DNA from 2 places in the Shewanella sp. SM21 genome. Region 2 is predicted to be linked to the other one. Evidence: riboswitches for the same ligand, from Rfam matches in the RefSeq annotation. Region 2 holds a riboswitch; the other holds the start of a gene.

Region 1 (12,598 bases), on a different contig from region 2:
GATTACTTAACGATTTCCATCTCGGCTAATAAATTGTCGGCATGATCTAAATACTTCATTACCCACAGCATATAACGGCTGTCGACATGAATAGAACGGTTAATTTCATTATCAAATGCCCAACCGCCGATAATGCTTTCATACACACCGTCGAACAATAGGCCGACGAGTTCAGCACGGCCGTTTAAGGTCGGTGAGCCAGAATTTCCGCCAGTAGTATCTAAAGTTGATAAAAAGTTTACTGGTACAGAATCTATTGATTTCATATAGAAATCACCATATTGCTTCTGCTTAATCAGCTCTAACTCTTTCTTCGGTGCATCGAATGGGTCAACACCCGTGTCCTTTTGCACTATGCCTTCAAGGCGAGTGAATGGCACGGCCACTAAACCGTCTTTTGGCGAATAGCCTTTCACATGGCCAACTGTGACACGTAAGCTTGAGTTAGCATCAGCATACACTGGCTTACCTTGCTCTAGGTTGTAAGCAATAATGGCATCCATATATTGCGGACGCACCTTCATTAGTTCACCCGCTAATTCTTTTTCTTTCTTTTCTTCGGCCATATCTGTGTCATACATAGCGACAGCGAATTGAATGAAAGGATCTTTAGAGGCTTTAAAATCGGCAACGGATTTATCCATCCACGCCAGACGAACGTCTTTCTTACCTAACTCAGTTTTGGCGTACATTTTATCTAAGGTTTTCGAAAGCTTAGCTTCACTAAACTTTTTATCGATACCAAAGGCTTTATCCAATGCGGGTAGGCGCTGATCTTCTGGCAGTGCGGCGTAGCGTTTTAGCATGTCGAGCAATACCGCTTTATCAACGCTTGGCGCATAACGACGGTCGATACGCTCCATGCTGGCTTTTAGACGTGTCATATCACGATCTTGGAAGCCCGGTTCACGCTGCATATCTGGCAGTTGTTTCTCGTTCGCGAGGCGATATAAGCTGCGCGCCGTCGGCAACATAGTCGTACTGCCTATGTAGCTTAAGATCATGTCACGCTCTTGATGCGTTTTGCCTTTGGCAATCAAGGCATCTAATTCCGCTAAGGTTTTACCGTATTTCGCTTCACGACTGCTGTCTTTGGCTATCCACGCCGCAAGCTTAGCTTCGAGGGCTTTACGGTCAGCCAACATGGTTGATTTGCCGTAAAACTCGATCATAGAAGTGAAGTTTTTCGCGTAATTTGCAAGGCCAGCAATTTGACTCTCGTACTTAATACGCTCGTCACTGCCCTCTGGCGCGGTTTCTTTAATGATCTCAATAAAGCGTTCACGCAGCATTTTGCCTTCGGGATAAGCCCACTCAAACTCATTTTGAACTTCAGTAGCTGTGCGATATCTGTTGGTGCGACCTGGGTAGCCTGCAACCATCACAAAATCACCCTCACTCACACCTTTAGCCGAGACTTTTAAGAAACTTTTTGGCTCGTATGGCACGTTGTCAGCACTAAATTCTGCGGGTTTACCCGCTTTAGAGACATAAGCACGGTAGAAAGAAAAATCGCCGGTGTGACGTGGCCACATCCAGTTGTCTACATCGCCGCCGTATTTACCCACGCTCGCGGCTGGGTTATAGACTAAACGCACATCACGGATTTCCAGTTGTTTAACCAGATAATATTCGAGACCACCGTGAAAGCTATACACTTGGCAACGGTAACCATCTTCTTTTTCACATTCAGCAACTAAGGCTTTCTCTTGGCTTTCAACGCCTTGATAGAAGGCGCTACCCACTTTACCTTCAAGCCCGTTTTTAACTCGCTCAGTGACATTAGTGACATCTTCAGTCACATAGACACGTGAGCCAGGGGTCGCAGGTAATTCATCGGCGAAGGTCTTAGCTAAAAAACCATCCTGCAGCAGATTTTTCTCAGGAGTGGAATTGTATTGAATTGCCCCATATGCACAGTGATGGTTAGTCACGACTAGGCCCTTTGGCGATACAAATGATGCAGTGCAACCGCCAAGGCTTATCACGGCATTCATCGGGAATTCGGTGAGTTTAGAAATCGATTTTGCATCAATTTCAAGGCCTTTTGCTTTCAGCTCATCAGCCATAGCAGGCAGTTGATGGGGCTGCCACATACCTTCGTCAGCCTGTGCGCCAAAACTAGCGGCCACGGCAACTGTGAGTAACCATTTTTTCATTGTGTTAAGTCCGTTTTATGTGAATGAAGCCACGCGCAAGCTGGGCCATTTTATCGTTTTAATAGCGTTGTTTTAATTTTAAATAACTGTGCTAAAACCCAGCATCACTCGCTTTAAAACCTAAAAAGCAAAAAGTCAGGCCGGGGCCTGACTTTATCACATGCGACACTCTCTATAACAGACTTTGAAAAACTCGCTTACAAAGCAAATACATTTAATCAAAGTTACTCAGCCGCGTTGGCTAAAAAGCCACACCTATCGCAATGAATTAGATCCCAACAAATAGTTGGGCACCCACAATCACGGCACCTAACAAACCTGTAATGACTAACGCAACAGATCCGCCAGACACTTGATAACCCCCAAGCTGCGACTGACGTTGACGCAGTGCCATAACAATTGGCAAAAAGATGATCATCACGACCAATGGTACGGCCGCAAATCCCAGTACCGCCACAAAGCCTTCAGGCAAATACAAGGCACACAAAACAGGCGGAATAAAGGTCAGTAACCAAGTTTGAATACGGCCGGCAAACGTTTCTTTGGCGCGAGTTAATTCAGCGATAAAGTCATATAAACTTAAGGTCACACCGAGGAATGAGGTCACTAAGGCTAAATCAGCGAATAATGAAATACATTTGCTGATCCAAGGTGTATGAGCAATATCCTGTAATGCCGTGACGAGTGAAGGTAGTGAACCTTCAAAACTATTCACCTCATATCCGCCTACTGTGCCTAAAGTCACCAATAACCACAGAACATAACAAGCAAGTGGGATAGTCGAGCCGATTAACAACACCTTACGCAGTGATACCGCATCGCCATCGAGATAACGCACTAAAGTGGCGATACAGACGTGGAAACCAAACGAAGTAAACACTACGGGAATTGCCGCCATCCAATTGCTGGTCATAGACTCGGCAATCGCGCCAGTTGCCATGCTAGCAATACTGACTTCGGGCAATAAAAATAATACCACCACCACGAGCAATAGAATCATTAACGAAAATAGGAAACGTGAAACTTTATCGACCCAAGCAACACCTAGCGCCGCAAAGCCACCGAGCACGAGTGTAAATAACAACACTGCGACTTGATTATCGAGCACGATATCGAACATGTTCTTCGCTTTAAGCACTAATAACGAAGAGCCGCCGGTGAGATAAGCCGCGGTCAAGGCAAATAATAAACTCAGGAAAGAAGCACCTTGAATTATTTGACCTTTTTTACCCAGTAACTTACCCGTAATAGCATGCACGTTATCCCCCACGCCAGTGCGTAAGTTAATTTCGAGCATAAGTAATGAGGTATAGGCGGACACGCCCCAAATAACAACGAGTAACACTAAAGCAGGGATAATACCTAAAGCCGCTGTGGCTAAAGGTAACGCTAACATACCTGCGCCAATGGCCGTCCCGGCAACGATGGCGATCGAGCCTAACATTTTTGAATTCACACAATAGTCCTGTTCAATAATTAATTATTATTTTATTTGAGTAAGATTTGAACCGATAAAGCCTTGCGTCTTAAATCGAAATAAGCGACACATCACTTAAAGCATCCAATCAGATCTCGACCTAGCAGATCAATTGGCCCCAATAGCTTTTGAATGTTTCAACCCAGTAGCCATTGAGGCTAACTAAATCGATTATTGAAAAATGGCATGACTTTCAATTGTGATAGCCCAAATTAATGTACCGATATAAGCATCGATTAAATAGATAGTTTGGGACATTAACAGAGCCAAACCCAGTGGGCAAGCCAGTTGTGAACAAAGAAGGGTAGCAAACGGTACGGTAACAACTTAATAGCGCTGTGATAAACGAAAATATACAAGCCAACAAAATCGCTACCTTTGTTGAGAATACCTGTAATCTTGTATTAGGCTCGAATCAAAATAAAGCCGGTCTTTTTCCATCCGATGCAGACAAAAAGGGCTTAAACACACGGATATGTTTAAGCCCAATGACACCTTTTTGAAGCTAGGTTAGCTCAAAAAGTTAATTTACAGCTCAGTCCACGCCATAGCCCAAGAAGCGCCAACACCTGGTTCAAATCCTGTGGCAGAAGCCGACCACTGCACGCAATAGCCGCTATAAGGGAATGGCTTACATTGATACACTTTGCCATTTTTAGGCTGTAACACTGTAGTACCTGCAACGTAACCTTTCACGCCTGCTGGGAATACAAAATCAGCTTCTGGTGCAGGAGCTTGATCCTTTAAGAAGAGATCAAAGTTCTGCTGAATAACATCACCTTGCTTAGGCTCAGCTTTTACCTGCAAATGATAATGCCCAGCTTTAGGCTCAACGACGTCTAACACTAAGCTAGCACTGGTATTGTTAACAGTTTGGCTCACAAAACCTGCCGCTGTGCCATCATGGCTAAACAAATACGCTGACACTAGCATCTCGGCGTTACTGGTCACATCAAAGCTGACCTTCGCCGCACCATCGATAATTTGATAATCGTCGGCAAGTGAAGTGACTTCTAAGCTGTTGCCCGGAGCAGGAGCTAAATCAAATCCTACTTCGACACGCTCAATACCTGAGTTTTTCGCTGTAAAAATGTCGTTTTTGCCATACACAGGCTCAATCACACCCGATGCATTTTGTTGTCCCGCTTTTAACTGGGACTGCTGGGCATTAATCGCGCTCGCTAATAGGAAAGGCCAATTTTGTTTATCACCTTGAGTCGCATCACTAATGGTAATGACTGTTTGCTTAGCCGCTTGCTCACCATTGGCGTCAAACACCCGGGTCATCACTTTATCGCCTGCTTTTAGATCGAGTGACGGATTGATATCCCCCACATCTTGCCATTCACTCGGCACAACAGGACCCGAGCCCAAGTTCACATCGATAGCATTGTAGAAACTATTCGTCGTATCTCCAACTTCCCACACGGCCAAGATCACTTGATAACCACTGCGACCTTCTGGCACGTAGCAGTCATGGGTCACTAACTTAGGCGGCTGTTCCATACCACCATCAACTACGCAAAAGGGTGCTAAGTCAAAGCTCGCTCGGCTCAAAGCTTGGTTTGGGTTCCAATCTTGGCGAGTTAAATAGTAACGCCAATTACGGGTGACATGGTTTGCTGTGAACTGCCAACTGAACTTATTCCAGCCCGCTTTAATATCCGTCTTTGCCCAACGGCTCGGACTTTGTTCATCCAAAGGTGAAAAAGCACCATTGCCAGCACTCGCCAGTTTGCCATCAGCAGGACCTGATTCAGGAAAACCCGATGGCCCCTCAACACTTTGCGGCTCCCATTGCACCGCGCCACAATTGGCATTTTTACCTGTTTTACAGGCATATGAACGCGATTCAGGTGCCACAACATAACCGTGCGCCTGCGCAGAGATACTCACAAACGCATTCGTCGCCATTACTGCCGCGGCCAATAAACTCAATTTAGAAATAGGGGAAAAAACAGTAGGATTTGCCACTTTAATGCACTCCATTGATTGCCTATCATCCTAAACATAATGATAGGCTTAGATATAAAAGTGGTATTTGGGCAAACAACAGCATTAAACAGCAGTCGTTTATCTTTCACAGAAATCGAATTCTGCGGCAACTCCGCTATCTTAGTTCACTAAAAAATCCATTTACAACCTTAGACCGGAAGCTTTGCGTCCTAACTTTTCAATTAGTTTGCCAAATACAGTCGTTATCATTGAGTCACTACGAGTTAACAGTATGTAACCAAGTAGAAATGACTTGGCTAAATTAGCAACAAAAGACAACGTTGTCAAAAAATAATTCATTTATATTCATTAAGTTACAGAATGTGGATCGGTATTTTTCTGACACCTGTCAAACATTTATCAGCACCTACTGTTATAAACTCGTGCTTGAAACTAAATCTTACCTAGGTATAATGCCCACCTCGCTTCGGGGGAGTAGCTAACTGGATTTCGAGCCATCGTCATCTAGGGTGAACATCAACATACTTGGCAACATGCCATGGTGTTCACAGCAAATCATAGATTTGCCCAGCAAGACCTGAGCACAATGACCGCACCTAGGGGTGGACGGTTTATTGTGCTTATGTCATAACCACCCCTAAAGGATCACACTTGGAAGCCCTACTTGCCTCAACCTTTACGGTTGCTATCGCTGAAATTGGTGATAAAACTCAATTACTTGCACTAATCCTCGCCGCAAGATTTAAAAATAAAACCGCCATTATTTTAGGTATTTTGCTGTCGACATTATTTAACCATTTTGCCGCAGCTTGGATTGGCCAATGGGCCATTAACTGGGTAAGCCCAGATCTTGCACGTTATTTAGTGGCTGCGTCATTCTTCGCGATCGCTCTTTGGGTGTTAATCCCCGATAAAGTCGATGCAGAAGAGAGCCGTTTCTATAAAATGGGCCCCTTTCTCGCCACCTTTATCCTGTTTTTTATCGCCGAAATGGGGGATAAAACGCAAATCGCAACTGTGGTATTAGCCGCAAAATACGATTCATTAACTATGGTGGTTGCTGGCACAACCTTAGGCATGCTGCTTGCTAACGTACCCGTAGTGATCGCAGGCCACTTCAGCGCCGAAAAATTGCCTATGTTGTGGATACACCGTGGCTGCGCCATATTGTTCGCACTACTGGGTGTCGCGACCCTGTTCTTCTAAGAATCGAGGCAGGGGTTTTGCTGCAGAATAAAATTTCTTCACGCAATATTTTATTCTTTTAAACCTAACCTTTTTGCAAGTCGGTGCAAATTACCTGTATCGATTTGCAATATTCTTGCACACGCAGCCCAATTTTGTTGATTCGCGGCTAAAACTTGGCGAATAAGTTGACGCTGATATCTCTCAGTCGCAGCCTTAAGCCCCAGCATAACACTGGAATTATCTTGCGATTGTCGCTCACGACAGGCCGACTCAGACCTAAATACTAATTCACTGGCTGGCGTTGCGGCATCTGATGGTCTATCTTCGTCGACTGTTCTGTGTGCTTGATTCATCAAAGAATCGAGCTGAAAATGTTTATCACTTAAGCTGATGTAAGCCGTTTTTAGCTCGGCTTTCGCCAACACCGCAGCCCTGTGTATCGCATGCTCTAGCTCACGCACATTACCCGGCCATGTGTATTGCTCTAATAACTGCTGCGCTGCGGGTGTGATATTGATATGGGTGAGTCCTAACTTCGCTTTACAACGTTCAAGAAAAAAACCTGTCAGCATAACAATATCTTGCCCACGCTCTCTTAATGGTGCTACGTGGATAGGAAATACGCTCAACCTATGGTAAAGATCGAAACGAAAGCGCCCTTCCGTTGCCTCTTGGTGCAAAATTCGATTAGTGGCAGCAATAATCCGAGTATTCACTTTTAGGCTCTTATCACTGCCCACTCGCTGTAATTCACCGTATTGTAAAACCCTCAATAACTTAGCTTGCAGCCCCAAGGGAAGCTCCCCGATTTCATCTAAAAACAAGGTCCCCTTGTCAGCGAGTTCAAACTTGCCTTGCCTATGACTGATTGCCCCCGTAAATGCCCCTTTTACATGCCCAAATAACTCGCTTTCGGCGACGGACTCAGGCAGTGCAGCGCAGTTCAAATAGATAAGTGATTTATCGGCTCTGGTCGATTGATTATGTATCGCCGCAGCCACTAACTCCTTACCCACCCCTGTTTCGCCGGTAATTAATACCGATAAATCAGTGCCTGCCACAGCACTTATCTGCTGCTTTAGCGATTGGATCTGTGTGGATTGCCCTATGATCTCCTGCTGACTAGCAGGACGATTGAGCACCTCAGTGCCATTGGAAACTTCAACAACTTGGGATTCTAGCTGTTGCATCAATAACGCAGTATTAAGACTGGCTGCGGCCAGTGCGCTGATCACACGCAACTCGCTATCACTAAAACCATCAAACTGATGAGGGTTGAAACCATCAATGGTGAGCGCCCCAATTAAGCGATCGTTCGCGATTAGTGGTAAACCAATGCAAGCATGTACATGTAAGTTCGCACTATGATGTGGAATTAAACCATCATACGGATCGGGAAGTTCACTGTCGGCAGGGAAACGAACCACATCGCCAGCACGGGCGATAGCCTCTAATCTCGGATGCTCACTAATTTGAAAGCGCCGCCCTAACACTTCGGCAAAGAGCCCATCTATCGCCAAGGGGACAAATTGCTGCTCCCGAAATGCCAATAATGCCGCAGCATCACAATTGACACGCCGCCTGACCACTGCCAACAAACGCTCAAATCTGTCTTGCGTCGACACGCCGACAGTTAAATCTAAGGCTAACTGAGTTAAATCAGCATGGGCACTCATAGCACATCCACAGTCAAATAAAGTCATATTGACAACAGTGTAATGTCAATTTGACCAATATCAAATTGTCATTATGACACCAACAAGTGATTTCAAATGTTGAAATACGTTAATACCAATAAAAATCAACGCCTTACAATGTTGGCATAGTGAGTGCAATAAGAGATTTAACTAAATAAGCAAGATTTACGTAGCGCATTCATTATTAATTATCACAGGTGTATTTATGACTATTCATGTAAAAAACAATATCCACTGGGTGGGTCAACGCGATTGGGAAGTGCAAGATTTTCATGGTACTGAGTACAAAATAACTAAAGGCACAAGCTACAATAGCTACCTTATCCGTGAAGAAAAAACCGTGTTAATTGATACAGTTGATCATCGTTTTAGCCAGCAATTCTTACAAAATCTTGAAGCTGAAATTAATTTAACCGACATAGACTATATTGTGATGAACCATGCAGAGGAAGACCACTCAGGCGCCCTGACTGCATTAATGGCCAAAATTCCTAACACTCCAATTTACTGCAGTGAAAATGCGGTCGACTCCATTGTAGGACATCACCACCACCCAGAATGGAATTTCATTACCGTAAAGACAGGGGATAGTTTAGCGATAGGCAATGGTAAGCAACTGATATTTATCGAAGCACCTATGTTGCATTGGCCAGATAGCATGATGACATACCTCACCGAAGATGCGGTTTTATTCAGTAACGATGCCTTTGGCCAACACTATTGCGACGAACATTTATTCAATGATGAGGTTGATCAAAATGAATTAATGGAACAATGCCTACGGTACTACTCAAACATTTTAACGCCCTTTAGCAGCCTAGTGACGGCTAAAATTCACGAAGTATTAAGCTTTAATTTACCTGTAGATATGATCGCAACTTCACACGGCATTGTGTGGCGTGATAATCCTGCCCAAATTATTCACCAATATTTAGCTTGGGCCGACGCTTATCAAGAAGACCGCATCACGATTTTCTACGACTCTATGTCCAATAATACTCGCATGATGGCCGACGGTATTGCTCAAGGTATTCATGATGTTGACCCCAATGTAGCAGTAAAAGTGTATAACGTCGCACGTCATGATAAAAACGAAATCCTTGCACAGGCATTTAGGTCAAAAGGTATTTTAGTCGGCTCATCCACCATGAATAATGTGATGATGCCTAAAATTGCCGCCATGCTTGAAGAAATCACGGGCCTGCGTTTTCGCAATAAAAAGGCGGCAGCTTTTGGTAGTTATGGCTGGAATGGCGGCGCAGTCGATAGAATTCACACTCGTTTGATGGATGCTGGTTTTGAAACCTCGGTGGGATTAAAAGTCAAATGGCGTCCCGATCGAGATGCGATGCAAGAATGCCGTCAGCACGGCCAGCGAATCGCGCGAGAATGGGCATTGCGGCCCCTTGATAGCGCGAATAGTCGCTCTATCATTAATCAAGTCATGTCAAAACCTAGCCAAGCCACCACGGCCAGTCAAACAGCTGAAAACACTGCTACTAATAACGTCCCTGTGACGGCACCGATTGCAACAAACGCGTGCGAATTAAATGATACACAATCAATGATTTGCACCGTTTGCCAATGGGTTTACGACCCTGAAAAAGGAGAACCTAATCAAGATGTCATTGCTGGCACACCTTGGACTCAAGTGGCCGAAGACTTCCTCTGTCCCGAATGTGGCCTAGGTAAAAGCGTTTTCGCTGTCATAAAAAATGAGGTGACTAATGCCTAAGCCAATCGTCATTATCGGCAGTGGATTCGCGGCATATCAGCTAGTCAAAACACTGCGACGTTTAAACCGCGAACAACCGATTACAGTTATCACAGCCGACTCTGGTGACGAATACCATAAACCAGATTTAAGCCATGTGTTTAGCCTTAAAAAAATGGCGTCAGACCTCATAAAATTGACCGCGACTGAATTTGCACATGAGCAACAAATTGATGTAATAAATCACTGTGAAGTCATAAAAATAGATAAAGTTCGTCAGGTAGTCTGTTGCCATCAAGGACGCGAAATTGCGTACAAAAAATTAGTGCTTGCCACGGGTGCACGGCCCTTTATTCCACCTATAGAGGGAGATGGCGTCGATATCATCCACACAGTTAACAGCTTAATAGAATATCAGGCCTGCGAAGCAGACATCCATGGCGCGAGGAGAGTACTGGTTATCGGTGCTGGTTTGGTCGGAGTTGAACTGGCAATGGACTTAGCAACTGCAGGTAAGCAAGTGTTTTTGGTCGATCCACAAGCGAGCTTAATGCCGAATATGCTACCCGAAATGTTAAACCACAAACTGACCGCTGTACTAAAGCAGCATAACGTCACAGTGCAATTGCAAACCCGAGTCAGCCAACTGCAACACCAAGATGGCAGTATCTCTGTGTGCCTAGATAATGACCAACGGTTTATTTGTGATGCGGTTATCTGTGCAGCCGGACTGATCCCTAACAGTCAACTTGCCCAGCATGCGGGGCTAGAGGTCAATAAAGGTATCGTCGTTAACGAATGCTTACAAACCAACGATGCCCATATTTATGCGCTAGGTGATTGCGCCCAAATCAACGGCCAAAATAGGGCCTATTTGCAACCTGCGTTACTGAGCGCCAATGCGCTGGCGAACACATTACTGAACCAACCGACAGCAGTGAATTTTCCCGCCATGCTCATTAAAGTGAAAACGCCACTGTTACCTATGCAGCTCAGCGGTATAACAGTGAATGGCGTCTATCGCTGGCAAGTCGATATTGATGCTCAAGGAAGCTGTATTAAAGCATTCGACGTGGATGAAACATTTATAGGATTTATCGTAACCGAGGATAAAATGCAGCAAGCATTTGGATTGTTAAAGCAGCTAAATAGCCCTAATGCAGCGCTCATCGCGGCCTAAGAGCACATTAACGAGAATGTTAATATTGTTGTCGCTGATAATAAAAACTGAGTAGAGGCTTTCTACTCAGTTTTATCGTTTCCACTATTATTCAAACATTCGCAACAGCAACAGTTTAAAGACCTAATGCCGCTTTAATACGTTGTCCGTAATCCGCATCGGCTTGAGTAAAATGCGCCACCATACGTTGCTGCACATCTAAACTCGCTTGACTTAATGAACCCGAAATTGTTGCCACTAGGCGCGCTTTCTCAGCTTCAGAGAAGATGCGATACAAATTACCCGCTTGGGTATAATCGTCTTGGTTATAACGACTGTAACGCGCCGCTTCACCTTCTAAACGCAATGGTGGTTCGCTAAAGTTTACTGGCTCAACCAAGGCATCAGCAGTGCTGTTCGGGCCATAGTTTGCCGAAGCATCAGCACCAGTTTGGCTGCCATGGTAAGGACATTGTGTACCCGCCATCGCACCTGCACGTTGATGGTGATTTGCCTTAGCGGCATGCGGGCAGTTCACTGGCAATTGGTTGTAGTTAGCACCAATGCGGTAACGCTGCGCATCGGCGTAGGCAAATAAACGCGCTTGTAACATCTTGTCTGGTGAAGCCCCGACGCCTGGGACCAAATTGCTCGGTGCCAATGCCACTTGCTCAACTTCAGCAAAGTAGTTTTGTGGCAGACGATTCAGCTCTAATACACCAATCTCAAGTAATGGATAGTCGCTATGCGGCCAAACCTTAGTTAAATCAAATGGATTGATATGGTAAGTATTGGCATCCGCCTCAGGCATAATCTGCACATTAACTGTCCAACGCGGGAAGTTACCATCAGTAATAGCAACCACCATATCGCGCTGCGATGAATCGGGATCAATCCCTTTTAATTTATCAGCCTGTTCATTGGTTAAGTTGACCACACCTTGCTGCGATTTAAAGTGGAACTTCACCCAGAAACGCTCGCCCTTGGCATTCCACAGCGAGAAAGTGTGTGAACCATAACCGTGCATTTGACGGTAGTTCGCCGGAATACCACGATCCGACATCAAAATGGTCACTTGATGCATGGCTTCTGGGTTCAATGACCAAAAGTCCCACATAGCCTGCGGATCTTTTAAGTTTGTCTTAGGATTACGCTTTTGCGTATGGATAAAGTCTGGAAACTTAATCCCATCTCGTAAGAAAAAGGTCGGCGTATTATTACCCACGATATCGTGATTACCACGGGCAG
Region 2 (12,598 bases):
TAATCCGGTTAGAAACACGATAGTGGCATCATGGTATTTACGCAGCAGCGCCGACAATAAATGGCTGAACGTCAATAATCCCATCACGGCACCAGCAGCAAAACAGGCCAAAATATCCAGCTGAATATTTTTAGCGGCAGCGAGGACCACAGGATATAACCCTAACAATAATAAGATGAAACTGCCTGAAATTCCTGGCAATACCATAGCGCAAATCGCAATCGCGCCGCCGAAAAAGATATTCATGTAACTGGCTTCTACCGCGACCGGATTCAGCACAGTAATCGCCCATGCAGCCAGCACACCAAGCGCAAATAAACCTAAACGTGCTACAGTGAAACCACTCACTTGCTTAAGCATATGCACGACAGAGATAAGAATAAGCCCAAAAAAGAACGACCAGATCGGGATGGGATGTACCGCCAACAACCAAGAAATCAGCTTCGCAAAGGTAAAAATACTGGTCAGGATCCCCGCCAGCAGACTCACTAAAAAGCCACCATTAATATGGGCAAATGCCCCTTTTATGCCCTGCGACTTGATTACGCCCCAAAGGGAAGGATTAATGCGTTTTACACTATCGAGCAAAGTATCGAGAATACCGGTAATAAACGCTATGGTGCCGCCCGAAACGCCAGGCACAACATCAGCAGCGCCCATGGCCATTCCCTTAAAATACGTCAGCAAATATTTCACTGTGAGTCCTTGTAGTTAAATCAACATGCCATTGCCGCTACACGACAAATTGGCCGCAATTATACGGTGTTACACTTAAAACCGCGAAATGAAGTTTACTTAATTAAGCCGACTGGTATTTGTTGTTATCCTAATGTTACACTCATCCGACCAGAGCAACCCAAGCTCAACTTGGAACAGGCTCAAGATAACAACACCCCTTTGCACCATTATTAAGGATGACCATGAGCCAGACAGACTCTTCTAGCACTGCAGAACAAAAACCTAATAAAGTGCTCGCGCTCTACCACAAAACTCGCCGTTATCCCTTCGGCCAAAAACTGTTTTCAATCATGGTTTCACGCATGGCGCCCTATTTCGGCACCATCAAACCACTGATCACTGAATTACGCCTTAATCATTGCGCCTGTTTAATTAAAAAACGCCATGCCGTTCATAATCATATAAAAACTGTGCATGTGATTGCGATTTGTAATGGTCTAGAAATGGCCATGGGCGTGATGGCCGAAGCCTCTATTCCAAAACATTTACGTTGGATACCTAAGGGCATGAGTTTGGATTATACGGCTAAAGCAGGCAGCGATATTTTATGTGTCGCCGAAGTGACCCCAGAGCAATGGACTCCTGGCGATATGCTGGTCCCCGTTACCGCCTACGACACCCAAGGAGTGGTTGTGGTGAAAGGACATATCAAATTGTGGATTTCAGAAAAACCGCAAAAATAAACGCTTTGAATCAAGACTTACACTTAATGTCAGCATTTAAAAAAGGGAGCTTCGCTCCCTTTACTTTTTAACCTCCCGCCGTATTTCGCAAAAACATTCGGAGAACTGAATTGTGCGGCGCCTTGCTCGCTCACGTTTAAGTACGAACTGTTAGATACGAGCTTTTAAAATCGCAGCCCTATCGCAATATAGCAGCACAGTTATGCAAAATATTAAGCAAAATGGCTTGCAGTAAAACGCTCAATTAAACGGATAAAGTCGGCTTCAGCAAGCTTGGCACATTTTAAGGTTTGTTCATGGGATAACTGCACGTCCCCCAACCCTTCTGCCATATTGGTAATGGCGCACACAGCCAACACGGGCAAACCACAATGCGCCGCCGAAATCACCTCTGGCACCACGGACATTCCCACTACATCGCCACCGATGATTTGCATCATGCGGATTTCAGCCGCGGTTTCAAAACACGGGCCAGAGTAAGACACAAAGACCCCTTGATTCACTTCAATGCCGGCGGCTTTTGCGACACTTAAGGCTTCTGATCTCAGGTCTTTATCATAAGCATTGGCTAGGCTAAAAAAGCGTGGGCCGTAGCTATCATCATTCGCGCCCGTCATGGGCGTACCCGGCATAGTGTTGATGTGATCGCTGAAAATAACTAATGATCCCACGCCGATCCGCTCTGGCCGTAATGACCCCGCAGCGTTAGTCACGAGTAACAATTCACACCCTAAACGTTTGAAAGTACGCACAGGCGTCGTCATCACCTTCATACTTTGGTGCTCGTAAAAATGCCCGCGGCCTTTCATGCACACTATATCGATGCCATGTAAGCTGCCGAGCACAAGCTCTCCAGAGTGGCCGACGACGGTACTCACAGGAAAACCGTCTAACTCTTCATAGGGGATCACTACTTTGTTATCTAAATTATCGGCAAACGCGCCAAGCCCTGAGCCCAAAATCATAGCAGCACGGGGAGAGAAATTCGGTTTACAGGCTCGAATCGTCGCAAGGGCATTAATAACAGGATCATGGCTCATACAAGGTACCTCATAGCAAAAGAATGAAAGAGTAAGCGACCCTCAGTATAAGCGGGCTTAGGATTGCAAATAATCGCGATTAACCGCACTATTGTGCTGATAAAAAGGACAATAGCTGAAAATAGTGAGCCTAAAATGAGCACGATAAACGCATCAGAACTCGTCACCTTGAAGATGCTGCGGTATTTTCATCGAGTGGCTGAAGTGAAAAACTTTACCGCTGCCGCCGAACAACTGCATCTATCGAAATCTCCGCTGAGCGCACAAATCAAAGAGTTAGAATCGCTCCTTGGCGTTGAGCTGTTCACCCGCAGCACTCGTCAGGTCGAGCTCACGCCCTATGGCCAATTGTTAAGAGAGAAGTGCGAACAAATATTCGAGCTGGTGAATACCTCATTGGAACAAGTGGCTCAGCTTGGGCGACTCGATAGAAACCATATTCGGATTGGCATCATGAGCTCGCTGTTTTGGATGGGATTTGGTGACATACTGAAAAGCTTTCGCAAGCAACGCCCTGATAATGAGCTGATATTTCAAGAGTTATCACCTGAAACTCAAAAAGTCGCCTTAGCACATCAAGAAATCGATTTTGGCCTAGTGCGCTACGCCGACACCTTAAATTTGCCGCACCTTCTCGCCGAAACCATCACCAGCGAACCTATGGTGTTAGCACTGGCAAGTAAGCATCCCTTAGCCAGACGTAAAAGCATCGACTTGAGTGAACTCAAAGATGAGCCTTTTACCTTACTCAGCCGTGCCAATTCCGCCTCTAGCGATTTGATTATCGCCAGCTGTCAGGCCGCAGGATTTATGCCGCAATTAGTACAGGAAATGGTCGAGCCCAATAGCTTGATGGCTATCATCGCTGGCGATAACAGGGTATCCATAGTGCCGCAAAGTTATGCTTCACAACCTTGGCCTAGGGTAAAGTTTATTAAGTTAAAACAAACCATCTCCGCCGATATCTGCCTGATTTATCGGCCAGAAATGGCTTCGCTGCCAATTCTCGATAGCCTGAGGGACTTATTGAAGCAACAAATCAAAACCATCTAGATTGTCTCCCAAACGAGTGCTATGCTGAGTTCAATACTCAGGGTTCATATTTTAAGGATATCAAGATGGATGAATTTTTAGCGGCAGCCATTGAAGAAGCTAAGCAAGGACTCGCCGAGGGCGGCATCCCCATTGGTTCGGTATTAGTGATCGATGGCAAAATCGTCGGGCGCGGCCACAATAAACGGGTACAAAAAGGCAGTTCAGTACTGCATGCCGAAATGGATTGTCTCGAAAATGCCGGCCGATTTAGCGCCGCCGAGTACCAAAGGGCGACCTTGTATTCCACCCTATCGCCCTGCGATATGTGCAGCGGCGCAGTATTACTTTATGGCATACCAAAAGTCATCGTCGGTGAAAACGCTACCTTCCAAGGGCCAGAAGCCTATGTAAAATCCCGCGGCGTGGATGTCACTGTGGTCGATAATGCCGAGTGCAAACAATTGATGCAGGACTTTATCGCCAGTAATCCCACACTCTGGAACGAAGATATCGGCGAGTAATGGTTCGACAGTCTTCTCAATCCGTTTCTGCATTTTTGTATTTCACTTTTTACATTGGCGCTAATTCACTTTCTACCTTTCCTGTATTTTACTTTTTGTGTTGGCTGTATTTCATTGGAGGCTAGCGCCTGCTAGGCTAGCCCTCCCAAATTCCAGTGAAAAGTGGAACATGTCTACTAGCGAAAGGAACTCAGCTAACGTGTCAGCAAACTTACCTAAAGACCCTTGGTCAAGATCAGACTCCACGCAGCCTGTTGTAATGACGATACCCGCACAGCGTAATGCCAACCTCGATGCTATTCGCGGCTTAGCCGTGTTGGGGATATTTTTTATGAATATCTATTTTATGGGCATTACTTTTTTTGGCTATGCGCCCCATGAAACACAGCCGCTGTCGGATCACATTATCAAAGTGTTCAGTAACTTTTTCATCGAGGCACGCTTTATCAGTCTGTTTTCCATCTTGTTTGGTGTCGGGCTTTTTATTCAATATCAGCGATTTAGCGCCAAAGGCCTAGAAGCTTATTCCCTACTGCGATCACGTTTAAAATGGTTAATTGTATTTGGCCTACTCCACGGCATTTTTATTTGGTCAGGTGATATTTTATTCACCTATGGCATCAGCGGATTTTTAGCTTTGTGTTACAAAGATTTAAGTGTTGAAGCCCTTAAGCGCAAAGCGAATATTTTTATTTTAAGCGCCTTAGTTATCATTACGCTGGTTAGCCTTACGGGCAGCGATGAACCTTTCACTCGAGAATCGAGTCTATTTGCAGAGCAATACAGTGCATGGACCTCTGGCTATGCCGACCAACTATTACTGCAATTGATGCAAGTTGGCTATATGGCACTGGTGATCCCTTTTACCATAATGTGGTTTACGGCTGGCTTGATGTTGCTCGGAATGGCTTTGTATCAACAAGGGACTTTTGAGCAAGGTTTTAGTAAATCGGTACTGGTAAAGTTAGTGCTAGCAAGCGTAACGCTATCACTGCTTGATACCATCTTAAGTTTAACGAAAAATACTATTCTCGTTGCGTTTTCAGATGTGTTAATCATGCTAAGTGCTATTCCTATGGCGCTGATTTACATCCACATTATAGTTAAGGTTTGCCAGAATAATCCTAATATACTGACTTCGTTGCAAAATGTAGGCAAACTCGCGTTTAGTCTCTATATTCTGCAATCCATCATTGGCGTGTTAGTGTTTAGACACTTAGCTCCCGAATTGCTATTGAGCTTAGATAGATGGGGATACATGGCCATGGCGCTGGTTTATTCAGTAGTGCAATTACTGTTAGCCAGCCTGTACTTACGCTATTTCAAGCAAGGGCCGCTGGAGAAACTGTGGCGCCACCTCGTGTTAAAAAAATACACGGCATCACAAGAACACAAGCAAGCTTAAAAACACTGACACGAGATTGATACCAGATAATGACAAACAAAAAAACTACCAAAACGGGCAACAGCGCTTCACCTCAAACCAATCGCCCGCAAAAGAGTCGAGCACAAAGCGGTCGCACACAGAACAATCGCGCCCAAAGTAGCCGCACTCAAAAATCCAATACAGCAGCTTCAGGCTCAAGCCTTATGCCGCTGTTATTGGTGGTAATTTTTCTTGCTGGCTTAATCGGCGCAGCGCAGCAACATATGCTGCCAGTCGGGATTGCGGGTATATACCTCACGCTAAGCCTGCTCACCTTTATCGCCTATGCCATCGATAAATCCGCCGCTAAACGTAATAAATGGCGCACTAAAGAAAGCACATTACATCTGCTCGCTCTCATGGGCGGTTGGCCCGGCGCTCTATTTGCCCAAAACCTGTTAAGACACAAGTCCATTAAAGCCTCATTTAGAAACGTCTTTTGGCTCACCGTTGTCGCCAACTTAGCCGTGCTGGGTTATGGCATAAAAACTGGCGCCGTAGATATGTTTATCTAGCAAGCAATGGATTCTATGAAAATCAAAAGTTTGTCACTAAAACGCTTTAACTTATTTTAATATAAAAACAAAAGGTTAAATTATGAAAAAATTTTTAGTTGCAGTTTTGGGTGTTGCAATACTATCGGGTTGTGCCGCACCTCGCTATACAGCAAAACCAATAGAAACAAATACTAACAATGTAGAAATAGTCATTATTAAGGATAAAGAAACACGTGACGGCTTCCAAGAAACAATGGAGACATGGCTAAAAGCAAATAATTACACCTACACAGTGCAGCCTGATGGTTCTAAACATGATTTAAATAAACTCACATTAGAATATGAAGGTAATTGGACTTGGGACTTGGCATTATATTTAAAAAGCGCTGAAATTAACGCATTTCAGAATGGCCAAAGAGTTGGCAGTGTTAAGTTTCAAGTACCCTATACTGCGAACCCGAGTAAGTTTGGTAATGCTGCGAATCGTATTAGCTATATGATGTCAGCTCTATTTGGTCAAATCACCGCTGATGAAGCAACAAAAAAAGTAAATGGTTCAAGCGATTAATATCATTGAAACCTTAACTAAAAAACAGGGTAATCATTGAATTACCCTGTTTAGTTTTGCACTGTTTATTATCTTTAAAACCAGCTCAACGCGATACTGATAATCACGCCAGTGATCATCAATTGCATTAAACAAAAACCCATAATATCCCGTGCTTTTAAGCCTGCAATCGCCAGCACAGGCAGTGCCCAGAAAGGTTGAATCAAATTAGTCCACGCATCTCCCCAAGCAACGGCCATTGCGACCCGAGCGACATCTGCACCTAAAGCCTGTGCGGCGGGTAACATAATCGGTGCCTGCACGGCCCATTGGCCACCTCCCGATGGCACAAAAATATTCACAATTCCTGCACTGATAAAGCTCCAAAATGGCAGGCTCTCGGCGCTAGCGATGGCCACAAAACCTTCCGAAATACTTTGGGCTAAACCCGATTGCACCATCACAGCCATAATGCCCGCATAAAAGGGAAATTGGATAACAATCCCTGCGCCGCCCTTAATGGCCTCATTCAAGCTGGTTAATAAACTGCGTGGTGTTTGATGTAACAGTATGGCGAGGAACAGAAATAAGAAATTCACTAAATTGAGATTTAAGCTGCCGCCCTGCACCCAAAAGTAATAACCTAAATATACAAGCCCAGCGCCACCTACACTCCAGCCGAGTAAACGGCTATTTTCTAACTTATCCGCAGGACGGCTTTCAGGCTGACGATCACTCACATTTGCAGAGTTAAGCTCTAACGCCAAAGCATCAAGTTCAGCGCCTTTGTCATCAAGGGCGCTTGGGTCGACATAAACACTGTCTTTTTCTTCTGGCAACATAAAGCGATTTACTAAGGGCATGACCACAAACAGAATTGCCACTAACAATAAATTATAACTCGCGAAAATGGTGTCACTGGTGGGGATGATACCGATTTGCGATTCAGAGAAATGCCCCACCGTCGCTATGGTTAATGGGATCGAACCCGCAAGCCCACCATGCCAAACCACAAAGCCGGAATAGGCGCTGGCGACCAGCAGTCGATAATCCACTTTCACTTTGCGAGCTAAGGCTTTGGCAAATAACGCGCCCACCACTAGCCCAAAACCCCAGTTAATCCAACTGGCGGCCAGTGACACCAAAGTCACTAAAATAATGGCTTGTGGTGCCGACTTAGCCAATCCAGCAATGGCATCGAGCAGCTTTTTAATCGGCGGCGAGCTTGCCAACATAAATCCTGCCACCAGCACTAACAGCATCTGCATCGAAAAACTTAACAGCGTCCAAAAGCCATCGCCCCAATAATTGATGACTTCCAGCGGGGTTTTATGTTCGGCGACCACAGCAGCAATTAATACGACTAAGGTAAGTAAAAGCACGAAAATATAGGGATCGGGTAGATATCGGTCGACGAGTTTGACCAAAGGTTTTGCCGCTTTGTTTAACATAGACTTTCCTTGTTTATTATCTGAACTAAAACGTCAACACGCCCTAGTTCTTATTTGTTTTTATTGAATTTTTATTGAGTCTTAAGCCCACAGATTAAGCGATCTCTAAAGCAGGATAAAGTCTTGAGGGAGTTTTTAACGGTTTGAACTGGTAGCACCAGATATCCCGCTCAACGCACACGCGAGTGCCGATAGCATCTGATGCTAAAAAACTGATAATATGGCAAAAATTAACTAAGGTGCTCTTTATATGAAAATGTTACTTGCCGTTGTGGTGATTGCTGGGGTGATTTTTTACTTCTTTACCTCGATGAACGGCCAAAAAGCCGCCCAAGAAAATATCCGTTTAGGCAATGAGTTTTTAACACAAAACAAAACCAAAGAAGGTGTGATCACCACAGCTTCAGGTTTGCAATATCAAGTATTAACTCAGGGCGATGGCACAGTTCATCCTAAAGCCAGCGATACAGTGACAGTCCATTACCATGGCACTTTGATTGACGGTACTGTGTTTGACAGTTCGGTTGATCGCGGCGAACCCATCGCATTTCCGCTTAATAGGGTGATTAAAGGTTGGACCGAGGGCGTACAGCTTATGGTTGTTGGCGATAAAATGCGTTTTTTTATTCCCAGTGAACTCGCCTACGGTAACCGTAGTACGGGCAAGATTGGTGGTGGTTCTGTGTTAATTTTTGATGTGGAACTGCTTAAGATTGATTAAATCAGTCTTCAATGAGTCTGTCTTAACGCATTCGGCTGTATTCATAAAAAAACCTAACGCTTAATAAAGAAAAAAGCCCTGAATCTTCGCAGGGCTTTATTTTTTAACCAATAATATCAAAGTTTTGGATGATTACTGGCAGGTTGCCGCGCCAATATCAACCCATACCGCCGCAACGCCCGGTACATCACCTTTAGTCCAGTAACTCGCCTTCCATACACGACCGTTATAGCTGGTGGTTTGACCGCCATTATACACCACACCCGCATCCCAACCGAGATCAACTTGGCTGAGTAGCTGCCATTGGTCTGCGATGCGAGATGGCGTATTACCCTGCGTCCAATACTTTGCTTTCCATACCAACTGACTATGACTCACAGTATCGCCCGTGTTATACACCACACTGGTTTGCCAAGCAGGATAGTTACCGGCATTGGGATCGGTTGCATCGCACCCACCACCTACCACTTTTGGCGTCACGGTCAGATTCGTCGATGCACTCGCATCTAAGGCACCATCGGAAACCAGCACGCTCAAACCATAGAGGGTCGCTTCGGTAACATTGGGGCCAGTAACGACTAACGTGGCACTATTTGGTCCGATTGCCGACACGCCTGCGGGCACAGTCCAAGCGTAGGTTAAGGCATCACCATCTGCATCGAAGGCATTCGCCACTATACTGACGGTTTTACCCGCTTCAACTGTCGCAGTCGGAGCCAGAGTCACTACAGGTGCTTGATTAGGCGTATCAGCCTTGTTCGTCACCAGCACAGTATCGCTGGCAAATAGCCCTTCAGGATCGGTGACTTTAAGGCTAAAACCATAGGCGACATCGGTTTGGGTTGCTCCCAGTTGAATAGTCGCATTCGCCATATCCGCATTCGCGATGGTAATTGTTGGGCCAGACACTTGCGTCCAAAAATACGTCAGCGCGCTATTCTCAGGATCGCGCGAACCGCTACCATTGAGCGTCACATCGGCGGGACCGGTGACATTCACATCCGCGCCAGCATTGGCAATGGGCGCTTTATTCACTGGCGGAGTGGTGCCTTCACCATGGCCTAAACCTTCGTGCATGGCATTCAGAATGTCACCATTATCGGCATCAAGTTCCCACGCAAAAAGCCCACCAAGTTGATTAGAAAGCACATATTGCCCTTTAGCTTTAACTGAACGAGCATCATCGAAAGTGATTAAATCGCCAGTAGATGCCTTGAACAAAGATGGCGCCTCGGCCGTTTCGTCATAGCTGTAAGTCCAACCACTTCCCATGTAATCGTTCGCTATCTGACGATAATCCACCACACCAGCTTCCCAAGTACCTTTTACTTTGCCCGTTGCCGTCCCCGTGAAAGGATTATTACCACTGTAGCCATTCACACCTGTCCAGCCGCGGCCATACATAGCGGCACCGACCACAATTTTCCCTGGGGTCACACCTTGGCCTAACAGCGCATTAACGCCATTAGCTGTGGTGTAACGAGTATTGGGATCCCAACTCGCTTCATACAGATTGGTTTGATGGCCGAGTTCAGTATTAGTCCAACCACCATTAAAGTCGTAACTCATCAAGAAGATGTAATCCATGTACTGCTGAGCAGCCTGATAATCGACTTTTTGAATTTTATCGTCACCTGCGCTAATAGCAGAGGTCAGCTCATAGGTACGACCCGTTTCGGCGCTTAGTTCATCAAGCATTGCCCGCAGTTCACGCATCAGAGTCACATAGGTTTCACCGTCATTGGCATTACCTAAATTTGGGTTAGCGCCATTCCCCCCTGGAAATTCCCAGTCGATATCAACGCCATCGAAGAATTTCCATGTCTGTAGAAACTCTTTCACCGAAGCGACAAAGATATCGCGCTTGGTTTTATCACCAAAGAAAAAGAAGGGATCCGAGAGGGTCCAACCACCGACCGAAGGTAAAATCTTCAAATCTGGATGTGCTTGCTTAAGTGCCATCAATTGACCGAAGTTACCTTTGTAAGGATCTGAATGCTCACTCACTCCCGCCTGCGGTATTTGAATCGCCGCCCAAGGATCGTGAATCGCAACTTTAAAATCACCACGACCACTACAAGCACGTTGCAACGCTTCGAAACTGCCTTCGATTTCTTTCAAGCTATCATTGATGCCATCACCACCACAAATTGGGGTAAAGCCATATAAAATATGGGTTAAGTTTTGCGCAGGTATCTTATCGACCGGAAATTTACGGCCGTATACGCCCCATTCGACAAAGTAACCTCCCACCACTTTGCCTGATTTATTAGCATAGGGACGGTTGTTTTCTTTTAGGGGAGCATTGAGTGGCACTAAATGGCTGCCGTCAGTATCAGCCACGAGGATTTGTTTAGCATCACTCGCCGTACAACCATCGCTGTTACACAGTTGTACTTGCATCTGATAACGGCCGCCCTTGTTCACCTTAAAGTTAGCGGTTCCCGACGCGCCAGATGGGCCTTCCCAAACCACATTGCCGTTGAGCAACACTTGGGCTTTATTGCCCACATCGCCACTCCAAAGGTTCCAACTGACGGAGACGTCGGCGGCATCTTTCACCGTAACTAATTGATTGTAAGCGGTAGCCGCTTGATTCACTTCAATAATAGCGAACTTAGTTTCGCCCCAACCTAAAGTCGGTTTACCGGGCGCTGCTGCAAAAACGCTGGCACTGATGGTAGATGCCAGCGCTGATGCCACTAGCAAGGCTGATGTTGAAATTTGAGTCTTGAACATGAGATATCCCTATTGAATTTTTATATGAATCAATAAGGCAAACAAAGCGTAAACAGGAAACAACACTCTCTTAAAACCATGCAAAACGACTGACAACTGCACGAAGAAAAACCTGTGGTATCCCCGCTATCATAGGTACAGACGAACCCTTAGACCGGAGGCTTTGCGTCCCAGTTTTTCAACTGGTTTGCCTTTTACACACAATGACAACGTTGTCATTGCAAATATCAGCATAAGCGTAAGCGCAATAAAATTGCAACAAAATATTATCAACTGTGTTATTGGCTAAAATCGTAAATAGAACTAGGCATCTGATAGGAAAGGAATTATGCAAATTAAACTATCGCTAATATTTACTTTGGATAATGAGGATTATCTGAATACTTTAAGAATAAAAAAAACAGGACTCGATATGCCAAAGGCATCATAAGTCCTGCTTTATATTTCACAATTTACGTCGCTTATGCAGCTAAACCTCAATCACTAAACATTCATGGCGCAAACCATTGTCGAGCAACATTATGATCCTTATGCGCGGGGCATTTATTATTCTTATGCGCGGGGGTAGTCCCTTGCGAGCATCACAGATAAACCGCGGCAAACCAAGGTTTCCATATCATCGACACGATTGATTTTCATCTCTGCTAAGGGCGCGCTCAATGCCATTTTCTTTAAGCTTTCGAGACAGCCTTTGTAGTAAGGAGCGCTATTCATCATACCGCCAGCGAGCCAAATTCGATTGGGATTAAATAAATTAACCGCCCACGCTAATCCCATGCCGAGATAACTGCCCGCGCGATATAAATCATCCTGAGTGGAGATTTTGCGGCTGCGCACTGAATCGCCACTGGCCAGTTGCTCTAAACTAAACTCGCCAGATTCGGTCATCACGCGACAAGGCCCCAACTCCCCCGCCACGCCCGTCGCTCCCGTAAAGACTTGTCCATTAAAGGCAATAGACATACCGATCCCAGTGCCGCACATGACCAATAACTCACAGGCATATTTGGCATCACAAGTCGCTTGCATACCCGCATCGATATCGTTGCAGATAAACTTAAGCTCACCCTGGGTTTTGACTGTATCGAAGCTCAATCCATTGAGTCCAGGTAAAGATTTACAAGAAACCAAACGATTATTTTGTACCAGTCCAGGTACGGCAATCGCTAGTTGGTAATGCTGTAAATCATAATCACGTTC

The links. A riboswitch is a leader RNA that binds a small molecule or an ion and turns the genes downstream of it on or off. The one in region 2 is predicted to bind cyclic di-GMP.
Region 1: it holds a riboswitch for cyclic di-GMP, as region 2 does, so the genes downstream of both, gbpA (N-acetylglucosamine-binding protein GbpA) here and L5L94_RS06720 (glycosyl hydrolase family 18 protein) in region 2, are expected to answer to the same signal.

The regions. Positions count from the first base shown of each region.
Region 1 covers NZ_JAKKRL010000010.1:649-13,246, forward strand. Annotated here, with positions in the region: gene L5L94_RS14460 (S46 family peptidase) at 3-2,159, opposite strand; gene L5L94_RS14465 (aromatic amino acid transport family protein) at 2,428-3,603, opposite strand; gene gbpA (N-acetylglucosamine-binding protein GbpA) at 4,165-5,610, opposite strand; cyclic di-GMP riboswitch class I at 5,734-5,833, opposite strand; gene L5L94_RS14475 (TMEM165/GDT1 family protein) at 6,244-6,798, shown strand; gene norR (nitric oxide reductase transcriptional regulator NorR) at 6,849-8,456, opposite strand; gene norV (anaerobic nitric oxide reductase flavorubredoxin) at 8,683-10,212, shown strand; gene norW (NADH:flavorubredoxin reductase NorW) at 10,205-11,371, shown strand; gene katB (catalase KatB) at 11,487-12,598, opposite strand, start outside.
Region 2 covers NZ_JAKKRL010000004.1:136,245-148,842, reverse strand. Annotated here, with positions in the region: gene L5L94_RS06770 (DUF368 domain-containing protein) at 1-696, opposite strand, end outside; gene L5L94_RS06765 (hotdog fold domain-containing protein) at 921-1,421, shown strand; gene xapA (xanthosine phosphorylase) at 1,634-2,461, opposite strand; gene L5L94_RS06755 (LysR family transcriptional regulator) at 2,597-3,514, shown strand; gene L5L94_RS06750 (nucleoside deaminase) at 3,580-4,017, shown strand; gene L5L94_RS06745 (DUF418 domain-containing protein) at 4,217-5,422, shown strand; gene L5L94_RS06740 (DUF1294 domain-containing protein) at 5,452-5,958, shown strand; gene L5L94_RS06735 (Sbal_3080 family lipoprotein) at 6,041-6,508, shown strand; gene L5L94_RS06730 (short-chain fatty acid transporter) at 6,583-7,938, opposite strand; gene L5L94_RS06725 (FKBP-type peptidyl-prolyl cis-trans isomerase) at 8,189-8,659, shown strand; gene L5L94_RS06720 (glycosyl hydrolase family 18 protein) at 8,792-11,398, opposite strand; cyclic di-GMP riboswitch class I at 11,512-11,600, opposite strand; gene L5L94_RS06715 (ROK family protein) at 11,951-12,598, opposite strand, start outside.